Regions from separate parts of the Telluria sp. ZT3P25 genome, predicted to be linked through region 2. Evidence: riboswitches for the same ligand, from Rfam matches in the RefSeq annotation. Region 2 holds a riboswitch; each other region holds the start of a gene.
The links. A riboswitch is a leader RNA that binds a small molecule or an ion and turns the genes downstream of it on or off. The one in region 2 is predicted to bind cobalamin.
Positions count from the first base shown of each region.

Region 1: it holds a riboswitch for cobalamin, as region 2 does, so the genes downstream of both, AC56LY_RS18900 (cobaltochelatase subunit CobN) here and AC56LY_RS24260 (TonB-dependent receptor domain-containing protein) in region 2, are expected to answer to the same signal.
Region 3: it holds a riboswitch for cobalamin, as region 2 does, so the genes downstream of both, AC56LY_RS03510 (TonB-dependent receptor) here and AC56LY_RS24260 (TonB-dependent receptor domain-containing protein) in region 2, are expected to answer to the same signal.

Region 1 is NZ_JCASIJ010000002.1:81,689-89,260, reverse strand. It holds gene ssb (single-stranded DNA-binding protein) at 173-694, shown strand; gene AC56LY_RS18930 (LysR family transcriptional regulator) at 967-1,872, shown strand; gene AC56LY_RS18925 (NmrA family NAD(P)-binding protein) at 1,965-2,891, shown strand; gene AC56LY_RS18920 (DUF427 domain-containing protein) at 2,929-3,210, opposite strand; gene AC56LY_RS18915 (VOC family protein) at 3,288-3,668, opposite strand; gene kynA (tryptophan 2,3-dioxygenase) at 3,695-4,582, opposite strand; gene kynU (kynureninase) at 4,616-5,878, opposite strand; cobalamin riboswitch at 5,988-6,206, shown strand; gene AC56LY_RS18900 (cobaltochelatase subunit CobN) at 6,384-7,572, shown strand, end outside.
Region 2 is NZ_JCASIJ010000007.1:971-8,542, forward strand. It holds gene cobT (nicotinate-nucleotide--dimethylbenzimidazole phosphoribosyltransferase) at 1-529, shown strand, start outside; gene AC56LY_RS24250 (adenosylcobinamide-GDP ribazoletransferase) at 526-1,308, shown strand; gene AC56LY_RS24255 (histidine phosphatase family protein) at 1,308-1,850, shown strand; cobalamin riboswitch at 1,871-2,106, shown strand; gene AC56LY_RS24260 (TonB-dependent receptor domain-containing protein) at 2,172-4,004, shown strand; gene AC56LY_RS24265 (FecCD family ABC transporter permease) at 4,065-5,087, shown strand; gene AC56LY_RS24270 (ABC transporter ATP-binding protein) at 5,084-5,863, shown strand; gene cobO (cob(I)yrinic acid a,c-diamide adenosyltransferase) at 5,860-6,486, shown strand; gene AC56LY_RS24280 (cobyrinic acid a,c-diamide synthase CobB) at 6,486-7,572, shown strand, end outside.
Region 3 is NZ_JCASIJ010000001.1:786,527-794,098, reverse strand. It holds gene AC56LY_RS03515 (thiol:disulfide interchange protein DsbA/DsbL) at 1-128, opposite strand, end outside; gene AC56LY_RS03510 (TonB-dependent receptor) at 279-2,225, opposite strand; cobalamin riboswitch at 2,294-2,533, opposite strand; gene ylqF (ribosome biogenesis GTPase YlqF) at 2,559-3,506, opposite strand; gene AC56LY_RS03500 (hypothetical protein) at 3,805-5,016, opposite strand; gene AC56LY_RS03495 (hypothetical protein) at 5,070-5,837, opposite strand; gene AC56LY_RS03490 (histone deacetylase family protein) at 5,926-6,858, opposite strand; gene AC56LY_RS03485 (AAA family ATPase) at 7,074-7,572, shown strand, end outside.

The sequences.
Region 1 (7,572 bases), on a different contig from region 2:
GGATTGACAACAAAAAGTGCGACATGACGCCAGCATTGCGGCTGACACGCGCCAATAAAACGCTATGGCAAAAGCCGATATCGGCCTCATAATGGTGAGCTGTATTACCACGTTCCCTGACGCCTAGAACCATGCAGAGTCAGGGTGGATCATACCCAGCAGGAGTAATCAAATGGCATCAGTTAACAAGGTCATCATCGTTGGCAACCTCGGCCGCGACCCAGAAGTGCGCTACATGCCGAGCGGCGACGCCATCGCGAACATCGCGGTCGCCACCTCGTACAAATCCAAAGACCGCAACACCGGCGAGCAAAAAGAGCTGACCGAGTGGCACCGTATTTCGTTCTTCGGCCGCCTGGCCGAGATCGTTGCGCAATACCTGAAAAAAGGCTCGTCGGTCTACGTCGAAGGCCGCCTGCAGACCCGCAAGTACACCGACAAGGACGGCATCGAGCGCTACGCAACCGACGTCATCGCTGAAAACATGCAGATGCTGGGCGGTCGCCAGGGCATGGGCGGCGACGGCGGCGGCATGGGTGGTGGTATGGGCGGTGGCGGCATGGACGACGACTACTCGGCGCCACAGCAGCCACGCCAGCAAGCGCCACGCCAGGCGCCACCGGCACCGGCAGCACGTCCGCAGCCGAAGCCGGCCCCGAACTTCTCGGATATGGATGACGACATTCCGTTCTAAGACCGAATGTTGTTGCAGCGATCGAAGCGCCGTGGGTCTGTGACTCACGGCGTTTTTTTATCCGCGCAGGGGGCGCGATAAACTGTCGCGTAGCGCGGCTGACATGCGATGCCTGTCAGCCACTGATTGCGTAACGATTCGGAGAAACACTTGGATGAACGATCAATCCTGCGCCAGGTGGCGTTGGTCGGCTACGGCACGCGCTTTCTTCGCCATGGCAACACATTTGAAAACTGACACCACCACGACATCCATAACGGCACGCTGCCACGATGCTTGACCTGACCGACGTCCGAATCTTTGTCCAGGCCGTCGATGCGGGCGGGCTGTCTGCTGCGGCGCGTTTGCGAGCCATGCCGAAATCGACGATCAGTCGGGCACTGGTGCGGCTTGAAGGCAAACTCGGTGTCGTGCTCCTCGAGCGCTCGACGCGCGGCCTGCGGCTCAGCGACGCAGGCCAGCTGTTCCTGCCGCACGCGCGTCGTTTGCTTGACAGTGCCGAGGAAGCGCAACTGGCAGTGGACGGACTGGCAGGCCAGCCACAGGGTGTGTTGCGGGTGAATGCGGCCTTCACGTTCGCACTCGGCGTCGTTGCGCCGATGCTGCCATCGTTCCTGGCGCAGTATCCCGATGTGTCGGTCGTACTCGACAGCGACAGCCGCGTCATCGACCTTGCGCGGGGCGATGCGGATGTTGCGATCAGGCTCGGTGCGCTGGCCGACTCCGACCTGATGGTGCGTCGCCTCGGCGTCATCGCACTGTGGCCTTGCGCCAGTGCGGCCTACCTCGACGGGCGCGGCGTGCCGGCCACGGTGGCCGAACTGGAGGTCCATCGCCTCATCGCTTGCCGCGCAGGGGAAACAAGCTGGACATTCCACACGGACGACGGCGCCGAAGAGCATTGTGCGGTCGCGCCGGGAACTGCAGTGGCCGAGCCGGCGGTACTCCAGGCAGTGGTGCTGGGCGGTGCCGGGGTAGGGCGGCTGCCTGATTTTCTGGCGAGGCCGCACCTGCAGTCCGGCGATCTGGTTCGCCTGCTGCCCGGGTGGCACAGCGACGGTATTCCAGTCAACGCCCTGTATGCCAGGAACCGCAGCGTATCGTCCAAAGTAAGGTTGTTCATCGATGCGCTGCAAGAGCACATGCGGGTTGCGCCCGACGCCATCTCCGGCGTTTAGCTGTTCCGTTGAATGGAACAGCATGTTCCCTGTCGCCAGCCTTATGGTGGCATCAAGCACGGCATATCATGTGGCCCAACCAAGGAGATCGCATGCAGAACACACCTCACGAACGTCCCCAGCCACAGCGTGTCACGCTCGCCGGCATCACCGGCGACCTCGGTGCGCGAATCGGCAGAGCGCTGGTAGCGCAGGGCGCCAGCGTCAACGCCATCGTCCGCCCCGGCACAGCGCCCGACACATTGGCAGCCCTGCGCGCGCTTGGCGTCGACGTCAAGGCAGTGGAGATGCGGGATGCAGCAGCGCTGCGCGCGGCAATGCGCGGGTCGGGTTGCATCGTGTCGGCACTCAATGGCCTGGCGCCAGTGGTGATCGATACCCAGCAACGTCTGCTCGACGCGGCAGTGGCCGAGGGCGTCGCCCGCTTTATCCCAAGCGACTATTCACTCGACTTCACGAAAACGATCCCCGGCGACAATCGCAACCTCGATCTCCGCCGCCGTTTCATGGCGACACTGGACGCAGCACCCATCCGCGCCACGTCTGTCCTGAATGGCGGCTTCATCGATCTGCTGGCTGGCCAGGCGCCCATTATTGCCACAGGAATCCGGCGCGTCATCCACTTCGGCGATGCGCAACAGCAGCTCGATTTCACCAGCAAGGACGATGTCGCGACGTTCACCGCGGCGGCAGCGATGGACGACACCGCACCGCGCATTCTTCGCATTGCCGGGGATACCGTGTCGCCTGTCGACCTCGCCCGCATCATGACCGACGTGACGGGCCAGCGCTACGCCACACTGCGCGTTGGGGGCATTGGCGCGTTGTCGGCGATGATCGCGATTACCCGGAAGCTGTCGCCGGCAAGTGACGCGCCGTTTCCTGCGTGGCAGGGCATGCAATATCTACGCGACATGATGAGCGGGCGCGGCAAACTGCACCCGCTCGATAACGATCGTTACGGCGTGCACGCGTGGACGGGTGCGCGTGAGGTGCTCGCGGAAATACATGCAGGCTGAATGTGCGCTGGATTTTGGCAGGCCCCGGTTCACCGTTTCAGGGCGTCACATCGACACCCTTCCAGAACGCTATGTGGCCAGTAATATTTGCCGCAGCGGATTTTGGTGTCGCATATAACCAGGCCGCATCCTTGTTGACCTTGCCGTTTACCTCGACGTTGTAGTAGCTCGCTGTCCCCTTCCAGGGGCAGTTGGTCGTCGTACTCGACTCGCTGAAAAACTGGCGATTTAACGAGGCGGGTGGAAAATAATGGTTGTTCTCGACAACGACCGTATCATTCGACTGCGCCAGCACTTCACCATTCCATATTGCTTTCATATGCCCTCCGGTAGCGCTTCGGATCTGAAGCGCAGACCAGTCTACACCCGTCGGGTGAGAAAGATGCAGCAACTCTATCAGCCAACCATCTCTGAAATTTCGATCAGATTCAGATCCGGATCACGCACATACACCGAGCGGATCCTGCCCGTTGCCCCAGTCCGCTCCACCGGCCCTTCGACAATCGGCCAGTCGCAGTTGCCAAGATGTGCAATGACCTGATCAAGCGGCCTAGAGGCAATGAAACACAGATCCAGCGCCCCCGGCACCGGCAGGTGCGCCTTCGGCTCGAACTCGGCGCCGCGCTGATGCAGGTTGATCTTCTGGTTCCCGAAGGTGAAGGCGATCCGCCCCGCGCCAAAGGTTTCCATCCCCATGCCCATGACCTTCGTATAAAAATGCTTCGTCGCATCGAGGTCGGTGCAGGTCAGCACCAGATGATCGAGATGGGAAATCATGGCAGGCGGTCCTTGAATGAAGATGATTACAACTCGGTGCGCAACTCGAACAGTTCCGGGAACAGCACGACATCGAGCATCTTGCGCAGATACCCTACACCGTCCGTGCCGCCCGTGCCGGTTTTAAAACCGATCACGCGCTGCACCGTCGTCACATGCCGGAAGCGCCACAAGCGAAACGCCGTCTCGATATCGACGAGCTTCTCACCCAGCTCATACAGCGGCCAATACTGGTCAGTATCGCGATACACGACCATCCACGCGGCCTTCACCGACGGATCCGACCGCGTCGCCTGATGCCACGGCCCGGCAAGCCGCGCCGCATCCACGGCCAATCCACTGCGCGCCATCACCATGATCGCTTCGTCATACAGCGACGGTTTATCCAGCACGCCCTGTAGCGCCGCATGCGCGTCCGGCTTGTGCTGATGCACCTGCAAATGCGTGACGTTCTTGTTCCCCAGGATGAATTCGATCTCGCGATACTGGTGCGACTGAAACCCTGACGACGCGCCCAGGTATGGGCGGATCGCCGTGTACTCGGGGGGCGTCATGGTCGCCAGCACATCCCACGCATGCACGAGCTGGTTCATGATCGCGGCCACGCGCGCCAGCATCTTCATCGCCGCCGGCAACTGGCCCCGTGCGATGTTGTCGCGCGCGCCGTGCAGCTCGTGCAGCATCAGCTTCATCCACAGTTCGCTGGTCTGGTGCTGGACGATGAACAGCAGCTCGTTATGCTGCGGCGACAGCGGATGCTGGGCGTTGAGGATCGTGTCGAGCGACAGGTAGTCGCCGTAGCTCATGTCCTTGCTGAAATCGAGCTTGGCGCCGTGGTAGCCGGGCTGCGAGACCGGGCAGCCACTCATATCGGCATTGCTGGCCGACGAATCAGGGTCAACAGGGCAGGGCATCGTGTCCTCTCTTGAGAATAGACCGAGAATCGCTCAGGTCACCGCAGTGCGCTTGGCATCGACCTGATAGTCGCTGCGGTCCAGGATATCCTTGAGCACCATCACCGCCTGCCACACATCGTCATATCCCGTGTACAGCGGCGTGAAGCCAAAGCGCATCACCTGCGGCTCGCGGTAGTCGCCGATCACGCCGCGCGCGATCAGGGCCTGCATCACCGCGTAGCCATGCGGGTGCGTCACGCTCACCTGGCTGCCACGGTCCGCATGATTGCGCGGCGTGATCAGTTCCAGTGGATGCGCGGCGCATTCCTGTTCGAGCAGCGCCAGGAACAGGTCCGACAGCGCCAGGGACTTCTTGCGCAGCGCCGCCATCGTCACGTCCTGGAACACGGCCAGCCCGCATTCGATCAGCGCCAGCGCCACCACCGGCTGCGTGCCGCACATCGCGCGCTTGATGCCGGCCACCGGCGCGAACGCCGGTTGCATCGCGAACGGCTGGCGGTGCGCCCACCAGCCTGTGAGCGGCTGCGTGAACTGCGCGTGGTGGCGCTGCGGTACCCAGATGAATGCCGGCGCGCCCGGTCCACCGTTGAGGAATTTGTAGGTGCAGCCCACCGCGAAGTCGGCGTTTGCGCCATTCAGGTCGACCTCCACGGCGCCGGCCGAATGGGCCAGGTCCCAGATTGCCAGCGCGCCGGCGGCGTGGATCTGCGCCGTGATCGTCTTCATGTCGAGCATGCGGCCAGTGCGGTAGTTCACGTGCGTGAGCATCACCACCGCCACCTGGCCGCCGGCGTCGCCTTCGAGGGCGGCCGGCAGGTCGGCCCAGCTGTCGAGCAGGCGCAGCTCGTAGCCGCGTTCGAGCCAGCCGATCAGGCCTTCGGCCATGTAGATATCGCTCGGGAAGTTGTCACGCTCGGTCAGGATGATGCGGCGGGCCGCGTGCGCCGGTGCGTCGGCCTGCATCTTGAGCGCCGCAGCCAGCGCCTTGAACAGGTTCACCGAGGTCGAATCGGTGACCACCACTTCATCGGCCGCAGCGCCGATCAGCGGCGCGATCAGAGTGCCCAGGCGCTGCGGCAGGTCGTACCAGCCGGCCGTGTTCCAGCTGCGGATCAGGTCATTGCCCCATTCGGCGGCGATCACGTCCTGCGCACGTTGCAGGGCCGCGCGGGGGCGGGCGCCGAGCGAATTGCCATCGAGGTAAATCACGCCGTCCGGCAGCGCAAAGGCATTGCGCTGGGGAGCCAGCGGGTCGGCCGCGTCGAGGGCCAGGCAGTCTTGTCGTGTGATCATGTGAACGGTCGCGAAGAAGTAGTGGGTGCCGGCCTGGCCGGACGATACCGCCATTCTAGGCTAGAGGCCAAAGAATGCGGTGACAGTGGCGCACCCTGGCTGTAGAATCGCGCCCAATCAAGTGAATGGTGCCATCCTGCTCGTCTGCAGGAAGGTGAAACGGGAAGCCGGTGACGTGTGCGAATCCATCGCACGCCAGTCCGGCGCAGCCCCCGCTGCTGTATGCCTGACGACCCTCGTCGAACGCCACTGTGCCCCGTGCACGGGAAGGCAGGACCCGGGAAGGATGACGGCAAGCCAGAAGACCGGCCAATCACGATGCATTGCGTACGTCCCGGGGTGTGGGCGTGCCGGTTGGTAGTTCGTCGTTCCTTCTGTGTTGCCAATGCGTTCGCGCAGGCCTCGCACGTACGCGTGCGCATGGCTTGTTGCGTTCAGCATGGAAGGAGGACGTCTGCCCGTTGTCATGCGCGCCCTGGCGCGCAGCTGAAAGGTCGACGTTCACATGAACACTGCTTCGCTCCCCCGCGCCTGTACTGCGCTGGTGCTTTTGCTCGCGTTCCTGCTTGCCTGCGCCCACAGCCACGCCGCCACCATGTTCGCCGTGGTCACCGAGCGCGCCGCACCGGGCGCGATCGAAGCCGCCCACCGCCACCTGGCCAGCCAACCGCGCGACCGCATTCAGTTGCGCACACCGGCCCAGTTGATGGCCGCCAGTGAACGCGAGGTAGGCCAGTGGATCGCGAGCGCAGACACGGTGCTGGCGGTGTCGCTGTTCGGCGATCCGGCGCGCCGCATGAAGGATGCGCTGGCGCGCCACGCCAAGCCAGGCACCGCAGTGCTGGCGTTCAATGGTGAAGCAAGCCTGAACCTGATGACGCGCGCGGCGCACGGCAGCCTGGCCGGTTTCGCGCCGGAGCTGCTGCGCGAACTCGCAGCCGAAGCGCCAGCCGCGGCCGCGCTGCAGGCGGCAGAGGCGAATCCCGCCGCCCGCCACTGGCTCGCGGCGCGGCGCGTCTGGCAAGCCGGCGGCGTGGACAACACCACGGCCCTCATCGCCCACCTGCTGCATCCGTCGACAGCGCTGGGCGCCCCGCTGCTAGAACCGACGCTGCGCCTGCGCGTCGGCCAGAACGAGCTGCAGGATGCCGCCGCCTGGGGCAACGCCGCCAAGCTGGGTCTGAAGGACCGCCCGACCGTCGTCGTGCTCGACCTGGCGAACATGGATGGCATGGTGCCGGCCGCCCTGTGCCGCCGCATCGAAGAACAAGGGCAGGCCTGCGTGCAGCTGCTCACGCGCTGGGGCGGCGCCTCGCGCGAAGCGCTGGTGCGCCTGCCCGAGCTGATCGCGCCAGCGAAGCCCGCGGCGCTGGTGGTGCTGCAGGACTTCGTCGTCGGCGCCGCCGAAGGGCGCGAAGTCGTCAGCGAAGCCTTCAAACGCCTCGATATCCCCGTGTTCAAGGCGATCCGCCTGTCGGACCGCACCGCCATTCAGTGGCAGCTTTCGCCCGATGGCCTGCCGCCGGACTCGGTCCAGTACCGCGTCGCGCTGCCCGAACTGCAGGGCATCGGCCAGCCGATGGTGGTGGCGGCGCTGGGCCAGTCGCAACGCGACCGCCTGACCGGCATCGAGAACCGCCCGCCGGTGCTGCTGCCGGCCGAAGTCGATCGCATGACGGCGCGCGTGAGCCGCT
Region 2 (7,572 bases):
CACGACCGCTGCCGCTGCCCTGATGCACAAGCTGACCGGCCAGCCGGCGGCTGCCTGCGTCGGCGCCGGCACCGGCCTGACGCCTGACGGCATCCGCCATAAAGAGAACGTGGTTGCCGCCGCCGTCGCGCATCACGCCAGCGTGCACGAACCGCTCGACGTCCTGGCCACCTTCGGCGGCTTCGAGATCGCGATGATGGCCGGCGCCATGCTGCAGGCAGCCAGCCTGCGCAAGGTGCTGCTGATCGACGGCTTCATCGTCACCAGCGCGCTGCTGGTCGCCGCGCGCCTGCAACCGGCGATCCTCGACTACTGCGTGTTCGCGCACTGCTCGGGCGAGCATGGCCACGCCCTGCTGCTCGATCAGCTCGGGGCCAGCCCGCTGCTCGACCTGGGCCTGCGCCTGGGTGAAGGCACCGGCAGCGCACTCGCTCTGCCCTTGCTGCACGCGGCGGCCAACTTCCTGAGCGAGATGGCGACCTTCGCATCGGCCCAGGTCTCGGGACAACTCGGCGAGCACGCGGGATGATCCATCAACTGCGCCTGTTCTTCATTGCGCTTCAGTTTTTCACGCGGATCCCGATCCCGCACTGGGTCGGCTTCGAGCCGGCCTGGCTCAATCACGCGTCGCGCTACTTCCCGCTGGTCGGCGTCGTGGTGGGCGCGATCGGCGCGGCCGTCTACGTCATCGCCGCGCACTGGCTGCCAGCGCCAGTGGCCGCCGTCCTTTCCACGGCCGCGACGATCTACCTCACCGGCGCTTTCCACGAAGACGGCTTTGCCGATACCTGCGATGGTCTGGGCGGCGGCATGACGAAGGAGCGCGCTCTCGAGATCATGAAGGATTCGCGCGTCGGTGCGTATGGCGCGATCGGTATCGTCTGCATGCTGGGCGCGAAGCTGGCCGCACTCGCCACGCTGCCGCCCTTGACTGCTGTCGGCGCCCTGCTGCTGGCCCACCCGCTTTCGCGCCTGGCCGCCACGTCCCTGATCTGGCAGATGGAATATGCCCGCGCCGAAGGCAAGGCCAAGCCGCTGGCCGTGCGCATGAGCAGCGCCGAATTCGGGATCGCAACGCTCACGGTGCTGGTGCCAGCGATCGTGCTGCTCGCCGTCGGCCTGCTCGACCTAGCGGCGATTGGCGCGGCGCTGTTCGCGGCCTTGCTGGCCACGCGCTGGCTGGCCCGCACATTCACGCGCCGGCTGCAGGGCTATACGGGCGACTGTCTGGGCGCCGTGCAGCAGTTGGCCGAAGTCGCCATCTATATCGCGGTACTGGCCACGCTCGGGCGCGGCGCGCTGGCCTGATGCGCCTGTACCTCGTACGCCACCCGAAACCGGGCGTGCCGGCCGGGCACTGCTACGGCCGCACCGACCTGCCAGCGCAGGCAACAGACACCGCACGCGTGCTGGCGGCGCTGACCAATCAAGGCCTGCCCGGCACCATGCCGGTCTACGCCAGCCCATTGCAACGCAGCGCCGTATTGGCGCAGCAGCTGTCAACCGCGCCCACGTTCGACGCACGCCTGGCCGAGATGGACTTTGGCACGTGGGAGCTGCGCCACTGGGACGACATCGCGCGGGACGAGATCGATGCCTGGAACGCCGACCTGCTCCACTACCGCCCCGGCGGCGGCGAAAACGTCCTGCAGGTGGCCGTGCGCGTGGCCGCGTTTCGGGCCGACATCCAGCGCGCAGGGTGCGCCGCAGCACTCGTGATCTGCCACGCCGGCACCATGCGCCTGCTGCACGCCATGTCCGGCGGCGGTACATTGGAGGATGCTGCGCTGCGTGCGGCATCGACACCACACCAGATCGGCTATGGCGAAGTCATGGTGCTGGAAATATGACAATGCCCGGTTCAACCACCTTATAATGAGCGCGTTTTGGTGCTCGCACCTGCGTTCGCAGGTGCAGTTAAACGGGAAACACGAAGCCCTTCACAGGGCCAACGCGTGCTGCCCCCGCAACGGTAAGCAAGTGCTGCAGCCTTTCATCGGGCCCTGCGGCAAACCGCCCCCTCATACCACTGTGCTTTTCTGAGCATGGGAAGGTCGGACGGCCATACTTGTCAGCCCGGATACCGGCCAAAAGGTGGATACGCGCACAGCGCGATCCTTTGAATCCAGCCCACGGGGACGTCGGCGGGATGCCTTTGATAAGAACCACTCATGAATTTTCCAGTAAGCCGGCAAGCGGCCGCCGTGTCGCTCGCACTCGCCCTCATCTCGTCCACCGCCATCGCCGAAGTCGCTGACACCGTCGTCGTCACCGCCACCCGCACGCCGCAACCCGCTGCAGACCTGATCGCCGACACCACCGTCATCAACGCCGAAGAAATCGCGCGCTCGGGCGCCGGCTCGGTGGCCGACATCCTGCAGCGCCAACGCGGCATCGAGATCACCCGCAACGGCCCGGCCGGCACCGCCACCAGCGTCTACGTGCGCGGCGCGAACGCCAACCAGATCGTCGTGCTGCTCGACGGCGTGCGCATCGCCTCCGGCACTACCGGCACTGCCAGCTGGAATGCCATCCCGCTGGGCGCCATCGACCGCATCGAAATCGTCTACGGGCCACTGAGCACGTTGTACGGCGCCGACGCCATCGGCGGCGTGATCCAGATATTCACCCGCAAGGGTGAAGGCGCACCTGTCGTCACCGCTTCGCTCGGCGCCGGCAGCAACGCGACGCTGCAGGGCGATGCAGGCATCTTCGGCAGCAGCGGTGGCCCGAATGCCATCAGCTATGCCTTCGGCGCCGGCTACGAAGAGTCGGATGGCTTCTCGTCCACGCGGCCGGGTGCGTCGGGCTACAACGCCGACGAAGACGGCTATCGTCGCCGCAACGCCAATGGTCGTGTGTCGATGGCGCTCGCGCCGGGTCACGAGATCGGCGCCCAGTTCCTGGCCAGCCGCACGTACAGCCAGTACGATGCCAGTGGTTCCGGCAGCTACGATGTGCACAGCGACACGGACCTCAATACCGCCGCAGTCTTCATGACCAACCAGATCCTGCCGAACTGGCGTAGCACCGTGCAGTACGCGCGTTCGGAAGACAAGTCGGGCAGCTTCAGCAACGCCACGGCCAGCGGCGCCAGCCAGGCCGACACCGAGCAGAACGAATTCTCGTGGCAAAACAACGTCGCCATCGGCCAGGATACCCTGCAGCTGCTGTTCAACCACCGCAAAGAAGAGGTAGCGTCGATGCGCAAGACGCGCATTACCAATTCGTATGCAGCAGCGTATTCGGCCAAGCGCGCCAATCATCTGTTCGATGTCAGCGCGCGCCAGGACCGCTCGGTCTACGGCAGCCAGAACACTGGCGCCGCCGGCTACGGCTACGAGTTCGGCAACGGCCTGCGCGCCACCGCCAGCATCGGCACGAGCTTCCGCGCCCCGACTTTCAACGAGTTGTACTTCCCGAACTACGGCCTGGAGACGAACAAGCCGGAAAAAGGCCGCAACCGCGAAGTGGGCCTGCGCTACGACGGCAACGGCTACAACCTCGACGCCACGTACTTCCACAATCGCCTGACCGACATGATCGTATCCAGCACGCCATGCCCGGACGGTATCAACCGCAGCTGCGCCTACAACGTCAACGAAGCGACGCTCGAAGGCTTCTCGCTGGCCGGCAGCACGCGCCTGATGGACGTGAACCTGCGCGCCAGCCTCGATTGGCAGGATCCGCGTGACGACACAACCGGCCGCCAGCTGGCGCGCCGCGCGAAGAAGCACGCCAACTTCGCGGCCGACTACGTGATGGGCCAGTTAAAGAGCGGCGCCGAGCTGACCGTGTCGGGTGACCGTTTCGACAACGCGCCCAATACCAGCCGCCTGGGTGGCTACGGCTTGCTGAACCTGTACACCACGTACCAGTTCACGCCCGACTGGTCCTTACTGCTGCGAGTAAACAACGTCGCGGACAAGAACTACGAAGTGGCGCGCAACTACGGCACCAGTGGCCGCACCTGGTTCGCGTCGCTGCGCTACGGCATCCGTTAAGCTGGCATTTTCCGCCCGCGGCGCACGCGCCGCGGGCATCGATCAACTATCAGGGCCCGCATGCAAGCACCCGTCCCGTCATTACGCCAACGCGCCACGCTTATCGTCGGCGCCATGCTGGTCCTGGCCATCGCCACCCTGCTGTTCTCGGGCATGACTGGTTCCATCCGCGTGCCGCTCAGCGACATCCCCGACGCCCTGCGCCAGCTGGCCAGCGGCCAACCCGAATCCCTGTCCGCATCCCTGCTCGACCTGCGCGCCAGCCGCGCGCTGGTGGCCTTTGCCACCGGCGGCGCCCTCGCCCTGGCCGGCCTGATGATGCAGGCGCTGTTACGCAATCCCCTCGCCGACCCGTATGTGCTGGGCGTCTCGTCCGGCGCCTCGGTCGGCGCCCTCCTCGCCCTGCTGCTCATGGCGTCCACGCTGATGGTCGATGCGGCCGCCCTGGTGGGCGCCGTCACCGTCTCCCTGCTGCTGTACGTGCTGGCGCGGCGCGACCTGCGCAGCGGCCAGGCCGCCGAAGGCGGCGCCTCGATGCTGCTGCTGACCGGGGTGATCGTCTCGGCCTTGTGCAGCTCCCTCATCACCCTCATGCTGTCGATCGCCCCTGAGGGGCGCCTGCGCAGCATGATCTTCTGGCTGATCGGCGACCTGGCCGGCGCGCCGCTGCGCCTGGCGCCGTGGGTCGTGCTGGTCGGCGCGCTGCTGTTTGCCATGCGCAGCGCGCGCGCCATGAACATGGTCGCGCTGCACGCAGAAAACGCCGTCACGCTGGGCGTGCGCGTGAGCGCGCTGCGCAAGGGCCTGTTCTTCGTGTCGGCGCTGCTCACCGCAAGCGCCGTCACCAGCGCGGGCGCCGTCGGCTTCGTCGGCCTGATCGTGCCCCACGCCTGCCGCTTTGCCTTCGGTCCCGATCACCGCGTGCTGATTCCCGCCGTCGTCCTGAGCGGCGGTGCGTTCCTCGTGCTGTGCGATACGCTGGCACGCACGATCGTCGCGCCGCAGCAGCTGCCGGTGGGCGCCATCACCGCGATGATCGGTGCGCCGGTCTTCCTGTATCAACTGCACCGCATGCGCAAATGAGCACCATCGCCACCCACGACCTGCGCCTTTCCATTGCCGGGCGCACCCTGGTGCAGGGCCTGAACTGGGCCGCGCAACCCGGTGAATGCTGGAGCATCATCGGCCGCAACGGTGCCGGCAAGAGCACCTTGCTGCGCACGCTGGCAGGCTTGCACCAGCCCGACGGCGGCGCGGTCCACATCGGAGGACGCGCTCTGGCGGCCTGGCCGCTGACCGACCTGGCGCGCGAACGCGCCTTTCTCGCCCAGTCGCGCCACGACGCCTTTGCCTACACGGTGCTCGAGAGCGTGCTCTCGGCGCGCCACCCATACCACGCCAACCGCTACTGGGAAGGCAGCGACGACCATCAGATTGCGCTGGAAGCCCTGGCATCAATGGACGTAAGTGACCTGGCGGCGCGCGACGTGCGCACGCTGTCCGGCGGCGAGCGCCAGCGCGTGGCGATTGCCACCCTGCTGGCCCAACAAACTCCGTTGCTGCTGCTCGACGAGCCAGCCAATGCGCTCGACCTGGCGCACCAGGTGAGCGTGACAGGCCTGCTGGCGCGCCTGTGCCGCGAGCAGAACAAGACCGTGGTCATGATCGGCCACGACCTGAACCTGGCTTCGCGCATTTCGACCCACGTGCTGCTGCTCATGGGTGATGGCCGCTGGCAGGCCGGCACCAATGAACAGACCATGCAGAGCGCGCTGCTGGGCGACTACCTCGGCCACCCGATCGAGATGATCGAACATCACGGCCGCCGCATCTTCATCCCTCAAGAGGATTCCGCATGAACGACATGACTCCCGAACAAACCGCTGCGCTGAATGAACGCCATCGCGTACGCATGGAACGCAAGAAAGCCGTCATCGACGCAAAGATCGCGTCGGCCGACAAGGAAATCGGCATCATCATTGTCAATACCGGCAACGGCAAGGGCAAGAGCTCGAGCGCGTTCGGCATGGTGGCGCGCGCGCTGGGCCACGGCATGCAGGTCGGCGTGGTCCAGTTCATCAAGGGCGCGCTGTCGACCGGCGAAGAAACCTTCCTGCGCCGCTTCCCGGACGAAGTGCGCTTCCATGCGATGGGCGAAGGCTATACCTGGGAAACCCAGAACCGCGAGCGCGACATCGAAAAAGCAACCGAGGCATGGGCGCTGGCCAAACAGTTCCTGTCCGATCCGACCATCGGGATGGTGGTGCTGGACGAACTGAATATCGCCCTTAAATACGGGTACGTCGACGTGCACACCGTGATCGCCGACCTGCTCGACCGCCCGACCATGCAGCACGTGGTGATCACGGGCCGTGGCGCACCGCCCGAACTGGTGGCGGTCGCCGACACCGTCACCGAAATGAACGTCGTCAAGCACGCGTTCAAGGCGGGGATCGGCGCCCAGGCCGGGACGGAGTGGTAATGAACGCGCATCCCGGTGCGCGCGTGGTGCTGGTGGCAGCAATGGCCTCCGGCCAGGGCAAGACCACTGTCACGGCCGCGCTGGCGCGGCGCCTGATCCGCATGGGCAAGCGCGTGCGCGTGTTCAAGTGCGGTCCCGACTTCGTCGATCCGGTGATGCTGGAGAGCGCGTGCGGCACACCGGTCCACAATCTGGATCTGTGGATGGTCGGGCCCGAGGCATGCCGCCAGCGCCTGCAGGCCGCCGCTGCGGAGGCCGACGCGATTCTCGTCGAAGGCGTGATGGGCCTGTACGACGGCACGCCATCGAGCGCCGACCTGGCGCGCGCGTTCGGGATTCCCGTGCTGGCGGTGCTGGATGCATCGGCGATGGCGCAGACGGCCGGCGCCGTGGCGCAAGGCTTGCGTGACTATGGTCCCGTGCAGATGGCGGGCGTGATCGCCAACCGCGTCGCCAGCAGCGGCCACGCGGCGATGGTCAAGGAGTCGCTGCGCGATATTCCCCTGATCGGCACCCTGGCGCGTCAGGAACATCACCTGCCCGAGCGGCACCTGGGCCTGGTGCTGCCGGGTGAAGTCGAAGAGCTGCAGCGTATCCTTGACGCGCTGGCCGACAGCATCGAATTCGACGAGGCGGCGTGGGATGCGCTGCCGGTGATGGAACCAGCGCGCGCCGTCCCGGCGCAGATCGACACGCCGCTAGCCGGCCGCACGATCGCAATCGCGCATGACCCGTCATTCATGTTCGTGTATCCGGCCAACGTCGAGCTGCTCAAAGCGCTGGGGGCGCAGATCACGTACTTTGCCCCACTGTCGAACGACGCGGTGCCGGACCATGCCGACGCCGTGTATCTGCCGGGCGGCTATCCCGAGCTGCATGGCGCGGCGCTGCAAGGCGCAACGCGCTGGCGCGATTCGATCCGCGCGGCCCATGCGCGCGGCGTGCCGATCGTGGCCGAATGCGGCGGCATGATGGCCCTGGCCGATGGCTTGACCGACAGCGATGGCCGACGCTGGGAGATGGCTGGCGTGCTGCCGGGCGAAGTGGCGATGCAACAGCGCCTGGCTGGCCTCGGGATGCATGCGC
Region 3 (7,572 bases), on a different contig from region 2:
ACGGTCTGGGTCGGCTGCGGCGCGGCCAGCACGGTGTATTCGGAACCGACGCGTGGATCAGTCGGCGAGGCATTGGCGAAACCGGCAACCAGGGCGGCAGCAACGAGGGCAAAACGCAGAGTGCGCATAACATCCTTCCACAAATATGATTGAGCGAACGATCGCGAGATTACCACTTTTTACCCCTACCCTGTCTGCAGGGCGCGATTTATTGCATTTGCTTACCGCTGAAACATGGGTGCAAATACATCAGCCAACCGCGCCCGACAAACGACCGATCAGAAGTCGTAACGCAGCGACACCTTCAGCTGACGGCCATCGCTCGGATAAATCCCGGCGCGGCAGCTGAACGCGTAGCTGTAATGCTGGCGATCGAGCAGGTTCAGGCCCGATACCGACGCTTCCCATGGGCCGAAGCGGCGCGCATAGCGGGCGTCGACCGTGGTGTACGACGGCACGCGCGCGCTGCAGCTATTGGCGAAGTCGTCGCCAAAACGCTGGCTGGCTACCCACTGCGCGCCCACATCGGCGGTCTGGCCATTGCCCGGCGTCCAGGCCAGGCGCGTCGTCACGACGTGTTTCGGTACCAGTACCATTTCGCGGCCGGCGTTCGGGCCATCACGGAACTCGGATTGCACGTACTGCCAGGCCCCGGTCAGGCGCAGGTTGTTCGCCAGCAGCGCATCACCCTCGAATTCCACGCCCTGGCGCCGGGTCGGGTCGAGATTGGTGTTGATGCCAAAGCCGCCGGCCAGCGTCGGATCGAAGAAGATTTCGTTGGTCAGGCGGTGACGGAACACGCGCGCCGTGGCCTTGCGCGCATCGTTGCCGAAGGCAACGCCCAGTTCCAGGTCGCGCGACGTTTGCGGCGCCAGCACGCCCGTCGTCGCGCGGTACGAGTTTTCGTCGATATTGGCGATGCGGTAGCTGCGGCCGGCCTTGGCGAACACGGCCACTTCCGGCGCGACGTCAAAGCTGCCTTCAAGCGTGAACGCGTTGACTGACTGCTCCGTGTCTTCCGGGTCGGTGAACGCGAGCGGATCGGCGTATTCCTTGTCGAAACGTTCATGCCGCGCGCCGACGGCCAGGCGCGCATTGTGCGGCGCGTTCCAGGTCAGTTCGTCGCGTACGTAGATCGCCCTGGACTCCTGTTTGGCGTCGCCGGCCGAGAAACTCGACGTCACCTGGCGATCCCAGCGGGTCAGATCGATACCGGTGACAAATTCGTTGCGCTTGTCGCCAAGCGTGGCCGTATGGCGCAGGCGCGGCGAGAACTGGGTCTGCTCGGACTCGTAGCGCGAACCAAACCCGCTGTAGGTCGACTTTACATCGCGCTCGCGGTGCGACAGTTCGGCTGCCAGTTCGATGGCGCCGATGCGGTGCTCGACGAAGGCGCTGACACGGTCGGTGTCGAGCGAGCCGAAGTCGTCCGGCGTGTTGCTCTGGGTCGGGATCGACTGGAATTGCGCGTCGGTCAGCGAACCCGGAAAGCGCGCGTCCGAACGCGAGCTCTCGAAGCGCAGGCCAGCGCGACCGTTCGCGCCGTATGCATATTGCACGCCGCCGCTGAAGCTCGTCTGTTCGTACCGGTTGTTGTCGCGGTAGTTGTCGGTGCGGCGATCGGTCACGGCGGCGTCGAACGACCAGGGGCCGGCGCCGTGCGCGATCGAGGCGCGCAGGTCGCGGGCATCGAAGCGCCCGGCTTCGGCAAACAGCGAACCGCGCGTGCCGCTGCCCGATGGACGGCGGGTGAAGATCTGGATCACGCCGCCGGTGGCGCCGTCGCCGTACAGCACGCTGCTGCCGCCGCGCGTGATTTCGATGCGCTCGACCGTATCGATCGAAATGCTCGACAGCACCGTGCTGGCCAGCTCGTTTTCATTCAGGCGCACGCCGTCGACCATCACCACCACGTTCTGCGCGCTGTTGGTACCGAAACCACGCAGGTCGAGGCTGAAGTCGGGCGAGCCGTCCAGGCTTTGGCGACCGAAGACGCCGCCGATCTTGCGGATCGCCGCATTCACGTCGGCCACGCCGGAGGTGCGGATCTGGTCCGCCGTGATCACGGTGGCGCCGATCGGTGTGGCGGTGGCCGGGAAACGGGCGGCGGTGACGACGACCGGCGCCAGCGTTTCCTGCGCGGTGGCGAGGGTGGCGAAGGTCGAAACGGCGAGAGCGCACGCCACGGCGAGGGGCGCGCGGCGCGCGGGAGCTGCAAAAGTCATGATGAATGTGTTCTCGGTAAAGGGCGCCCCGCTGCGTCCCCGCAGCCTGGCGTCGAAGGAAGCGCGTGGCGCTTCCACCTGTCCTGGCCGGTATCCGGGCTGGCAAGCGGGACGCCCTCACCTTCCTGTCGTGCGGACAGTGGTTATCGAGATTGTCTGCCGCGGCGCAGGATGTGCGAGCGCGGCGCTTGTCGACCGTTGCGGGGGCAGCACACTTCCAGGACCGCGCGTGGCGCAGGCCTGTCGTGTTTCCCGTTTAACTTCGCGCGCCGGAATGCGCACGAGAGCACCAAAACGGCGCGATTATACCGTGTCGGCACCCGCCCTGGCAGGTTAGCTGCCGCGCTTGCCGCGCGACTGCTCTTCGAGCTTGGCAGCGAGCTTCTCGGCGGCCAGGCGGGCTTTCTCGGCCACTTCGGCCGCGTGCAGCGCCAGGCTGGTAGCGCGCGAATCCGGCGTTTCCAGGCTGATGCGGCCCAGGGCGCCCTGACGATAATCCTGCAGCAGCGAGTGCGCCGCCTTTTCGTAGTCGTACTCGCCACCGCGCACACGGAAGCCACGGCGCATTGCAACGCCTTCGATCACGCCCACGCCATCCATGCCCTCGGTCTTCAGGCCGTAGCGCGCGGTGAGCAGGTGCGGGTAGCGCTGCAGCAGCAGTTCGCCCAGGTATTCGGCCACTTCTTCTTCAACCAGCGCATTGGTACCGATGGCGTGGCTGGCTGCCAGCATCAGGCCATCGGTGGCCATGGCGATCTTTGGCCACAGCATGCCGGGCGTGTCGACCAGCACCACGTTCTTGTTCAGGTACAGGCGCTGCTGGACCTTGGTCACGGCCGGCTCGTCGCCCACCTTGGCCACGCGTTTTTTCAGCAGCGCGTTCATCAACGTCGATTTGCCGACGTTAGGGATGCCCATGATCATGATGCGCAGCGGTTTGGTCGGCACGCCGCGGTGTGGCGCCAGCGACAGGGCCAGATCGGGGATGCGGGCGACGTCGGCCGGCTTCTTGGTCGTCATCGGGTAGGCCGTGACGCCATCCTGCGCATCGTAATAGGCTTTCCAGGCGGCGGTAGCGACCGGATCGGCCAGGTCGATCTTGTTCAGGATCTTGAGGCTGGGACGCTGGCGGAACTTGCGCAGCTGGTCCACCAGTGGGTTGCAGCTCGCCTCGGGCAGGCGTGCATCGAGGACTTCGATCACCAGATCGATGTTCTCCATCTGCTCGGCCGCTTCCTTCTTGGCCGCGTTCATGTGGCCCGGGAACCATTGTATCGACATGCTGTTGCTTTCTTTATCTTTCGTTCAAGGTGCTATTTTACGCTGGTGGCGCGCCGTGGCGTCGCGAACCCGCCACAGCCGACGTTTCTCTTCTGCACGACGTTGAGCCGTTGCAACACTGTTGACATATTCGGCGTGCACACTGGGCTTTGGCCACGCATCGTGGCGGGACGCAGCGGAGACGACATATGCGCGCACGGGACAGACTGAAACGATCGATGGCACGCTGGTATGGCGTCGGCTTGCTGTGCTGCGCCATCGCGGTGTCCGCACTGGTCGAGCTGCCGCTGGTGCCCTACTAAACCAGCCCCGGCGCGCTGCACGCGGCCGGCGGCAACGTGGCCGCCGGATCGAACGCCGCTAACCGGTCGCGCGCCGCCATGCGGTCTTTCGCATACTCGGCCAGGTAGCGGCTGCGTTCCTCGCTCTGCCATTCGTGATCGGGCACGCCCGCCAACGACAGCGTGCGGCTGACCAGCACGGGGCCCTCGCGGCGCGCCAGCAAGAGCCGGTCCGGATCGGCATTCTCGCGCAGCAGATAGCCTTCGACATCGCGCAGCACCAGTGGCAATGCCGGCCCGGGGTCGGCGTCATGCAGCAGCTTGCCGTGCACACGCAAGGCCACCGCCTGCATCCCCTGCCCCAGCAGCTCGTTGAAGCTCGCCAGCGCAAACGGGCGCCCCAACGCATCGTCGACGCGGCCGCTGACCACGTAGCGGCCGGGGATGCGCACATCGAGCGCCAGCGTGAACTCGAGCGCGTCCGGGCCGATCGCTTCATGCGGCGCGCCGTGCCACACGGCGGGCAGCTCGGGCGAGTGGATCACATCGAACAACACCACACCCGACCGCCCGTTGACGCTGAAGCGCACCCCGCTGCGGATGGTGCCGTGAAAGGCCGCCAGCGCGCCCGCTTGCGGCGCGAACGTGGCGCGCCAGTCGTTGCCATCCTGCGCAAACGCCAGCGTCACGCGCGGCGCGGCGCGCGTTCCCGGCGCGACCATGCCCTGGGCCAGCGCGTGCGTGACCACCAGCGGCAGCGCCACGCCTTGCGCATCGACGGCGCGCAGCGAAAACGCCACCGTCTCACCCGCCGCCAGGTAGACGCGCGACTGCGTGGTCTGCACCAGCACGGCCGGGTCGCTGTCGCCGCCATCGACCCGCAGCGGGTTCGATTCGCTGACCTGCTGGTTCGGATACAGCTGGTCGGGATGCTGCGCGGCCGGGCGCGATGTGTGCGGATAGCGGGTCTGCTGCAGGTAGCTGCAATAGGTGTGCCCGGTCAATCGAACCTGTTCGGCAAGCTGACGGCGGCGTGCGGTACGGTCTTCGCCAGCAGAGCGCATGACCGGCACCGGGCCAAGAAAATGCAGGCCGGCCGGTGGCGCCGATACAGCAAGTGGCGGCGCCGGATCGTCCTCGTGCCAGACCAGCCCGACCACGAGCGCAGCGGCGACGCACAGCGCCAGCCAGACCCACAGCCTAGTTGGCCGTATCGACCATTGCCGCACGCATGACCCCGATGATGCCGGCCCAGTTGCTGTCGCCATAGTGGTTGAAGCGTTCACCGTCGTCGCGGAACACGACCGAATGCCAGCTCCATTTGACGCTGCCGCCCTGGTTGGGCGCGGTGCCCAGGCGCAGGTCGTCGCACAGCCAGTCGCCCGGGTTGCACAGCGCACGGCCCGCATTGCCGGCCACGCCGCCGCTGCTGTGGTACGCCACGACCTCGTCGTCCTGGCCCGGCAACAGACCAGACGTTGCGGGTGTCGTTGTGGTTGTACATGGCGCGCGCGGTGCTGGTCTTGAGGTCTTGCACGAGCGGCTCGGAGGTGGTCCAGGCACCGGCGTTGGCCAGCTCGGAGCCGCCCGCTGCACCGGCCGCGACGCGTACCCATTTGAGGTTCCAGCCGGTCTGCATGCCGCCGCTGGCGCCGCATACGCCGTTGGCGTTCGCGCTGGCGTTCGTCACGGCGCGCGTCGAGCCGCCGTAATTGGCGAGTGTGTAGCCAAGCAGCAGGTCACCCGCGCTGTAGGCAGCGATATAGCACCAGTTCTGGCCCGTGCAGAAGCAGTCGAGCGCATCGCGCAAGCGGCCGCTTTGCGACGCAATGCTGCTGCGCCCGTCCCAGTTGACCGCCTGCTTGTTGATGCCGGCAGGCGTCGCGGCCGGGCCCCAGTAGCGAAAATCGCCGTAGTTGCCGGGTGCGCCGCCGCCGCTACGGCCGTTGATCCAGAGGGTGTAGTTGGTGGCGCCCGCCACGGTGCTGGCCAGCAGCAGGCACAGGGTGCAGAAGATGTAGAGGGCGTACGGGATGCGGCGGTGTTTCATGCTGGTCTCCTCGCTCATGCTGGTCTCCTCGCTGCCCGGCTTGTGCCGGTGCTACGTTAGAGAGCAGAATGCCGTCGCGGTTCCCCAACTATTCGAGATCGGCCAGCACCTTCAGGTGCGCCACCACGCTGCGCGCCAGCGACGACAACTCGTAGCCGCCTTCGAGACAGCTGACAATGCGCCCGCCGGCGTATTCGTTGGCCACCGCCACAACCTGCCGCGTGATCCAGGCATAGTCCGCCTCGACCAGTCCGATGCCGCCCATGTCGTCGTCGCGATGGCCGTCGAAGCCGGCCGAGACAAAAATCATCTGCGGCTTGAACGCGTGCAACGCCGGCAGCCACTGCTCCTGCACCAGCTGGCGCACGGTGTCGCCCTCGCAGCGCGCCGGGACCGGCACGTTCACGCAGGTGGCGGTAATCGGTTCGGGCTCGGTGTACGGAAAGAACGGGTGCTGGAAGAAGCTTGCCATCAGTACGCGCGGATCGTCCTTGAACGCGTCGGCCGTACCGTTGCCGTGATGGACATCGAAATCGATGATCGCCACGCGCGCCAAGCCATGCGCCTCGAGCGCGTGGCGCGCGGCGATGGCCACGTTATTAAAGAAGCAAAAGCCCATCGGCTCGGTCGGCGTGGCGTGGTGGCCCGGCGGGCGTACCGAGCAAAAGGCATTGGTAACCGTGCCGGCAATCACGTCGTCGGTTGCCGCAACCGCAGCGCCGGCTGCGCGCAGCGCCGCCTGGTAGCTGTACTGATTGAGCGACGTGTCACCGTCGAGCGGGTAGTAGTCGCCCGGCGTCGTGGGCACATGATCGCGCACCAGCGCCAGCGCGCCCGCCGTATGGTTACGCAGGATCTGGGCCGTATCGGCCAGCGGCGCACTGCGCTGCTCGATCAGCCCGTCCAGGCGCGCCAGGATCAGCTGGTCGTCGATCGCCCGCAGGCGCGCCGGGGACTCGGGGTGCCAATCGCCCATCTCGTGCCGCAGGCAGTCGGGGTGGCTGTAAATCGCTGTACTCATGATGCTCGGTCTCCGCCTGTGCTCATCCATTCACACCTTGCCGCGCCGTTCTCGCATAGAATCCCTTGGGACGGCTGTTGCTGTCGACGTATGAAGATTGCCAATGGCGCTAATCTACCACGGCAGGCCACAGCCCTGCTGTGCCGCCTTGTCAATCATGCATGCGCGCCAGGTTCGCCGACCTGTTTCATGTACCGAATAACGTAAAGCCAACCATGTTTAACAAATTGCACGCCGTCGCACGCCAGGTCAACGAGGTGGTGGTCGGCAAGGACCAGCAAGTGCGCCTGGCCCTGACCTGCCTGTTGGCCGGCGGCCACCTGCTGCTCGACGACCTGCCGGGCGTCGGCAAGACCACGCTGGCGCACGCGCTGGCCATTTCGCTGGGCCTGCGCTTTAACCGCGTCCAGTTCACGAGCGACCTGCTGCCGGCCGACGTGGCCGGCATTTCGATCTACGAGCGCGAAAAGAACGAGTTCGTGTTCCACCCGGGCCCGATCTTCACGCAGGTGTTGCTGGCCGACGAGATCAACCGCGCCACGCCCAAGACCCAATCGGGCCTGCTCGAAGCGATGGAAGAACACCAGGTCTCGGCCGACGGCGTCACGCGCGCCCTGCCCGAACCGTTCTTCGTCATCGCCACGCAAAACCCGGCCAACCAGGTCGGCGTGTTCCCGCTGCCCGAGTCGCAGCTCGACCGCTTTTTGATGTGCC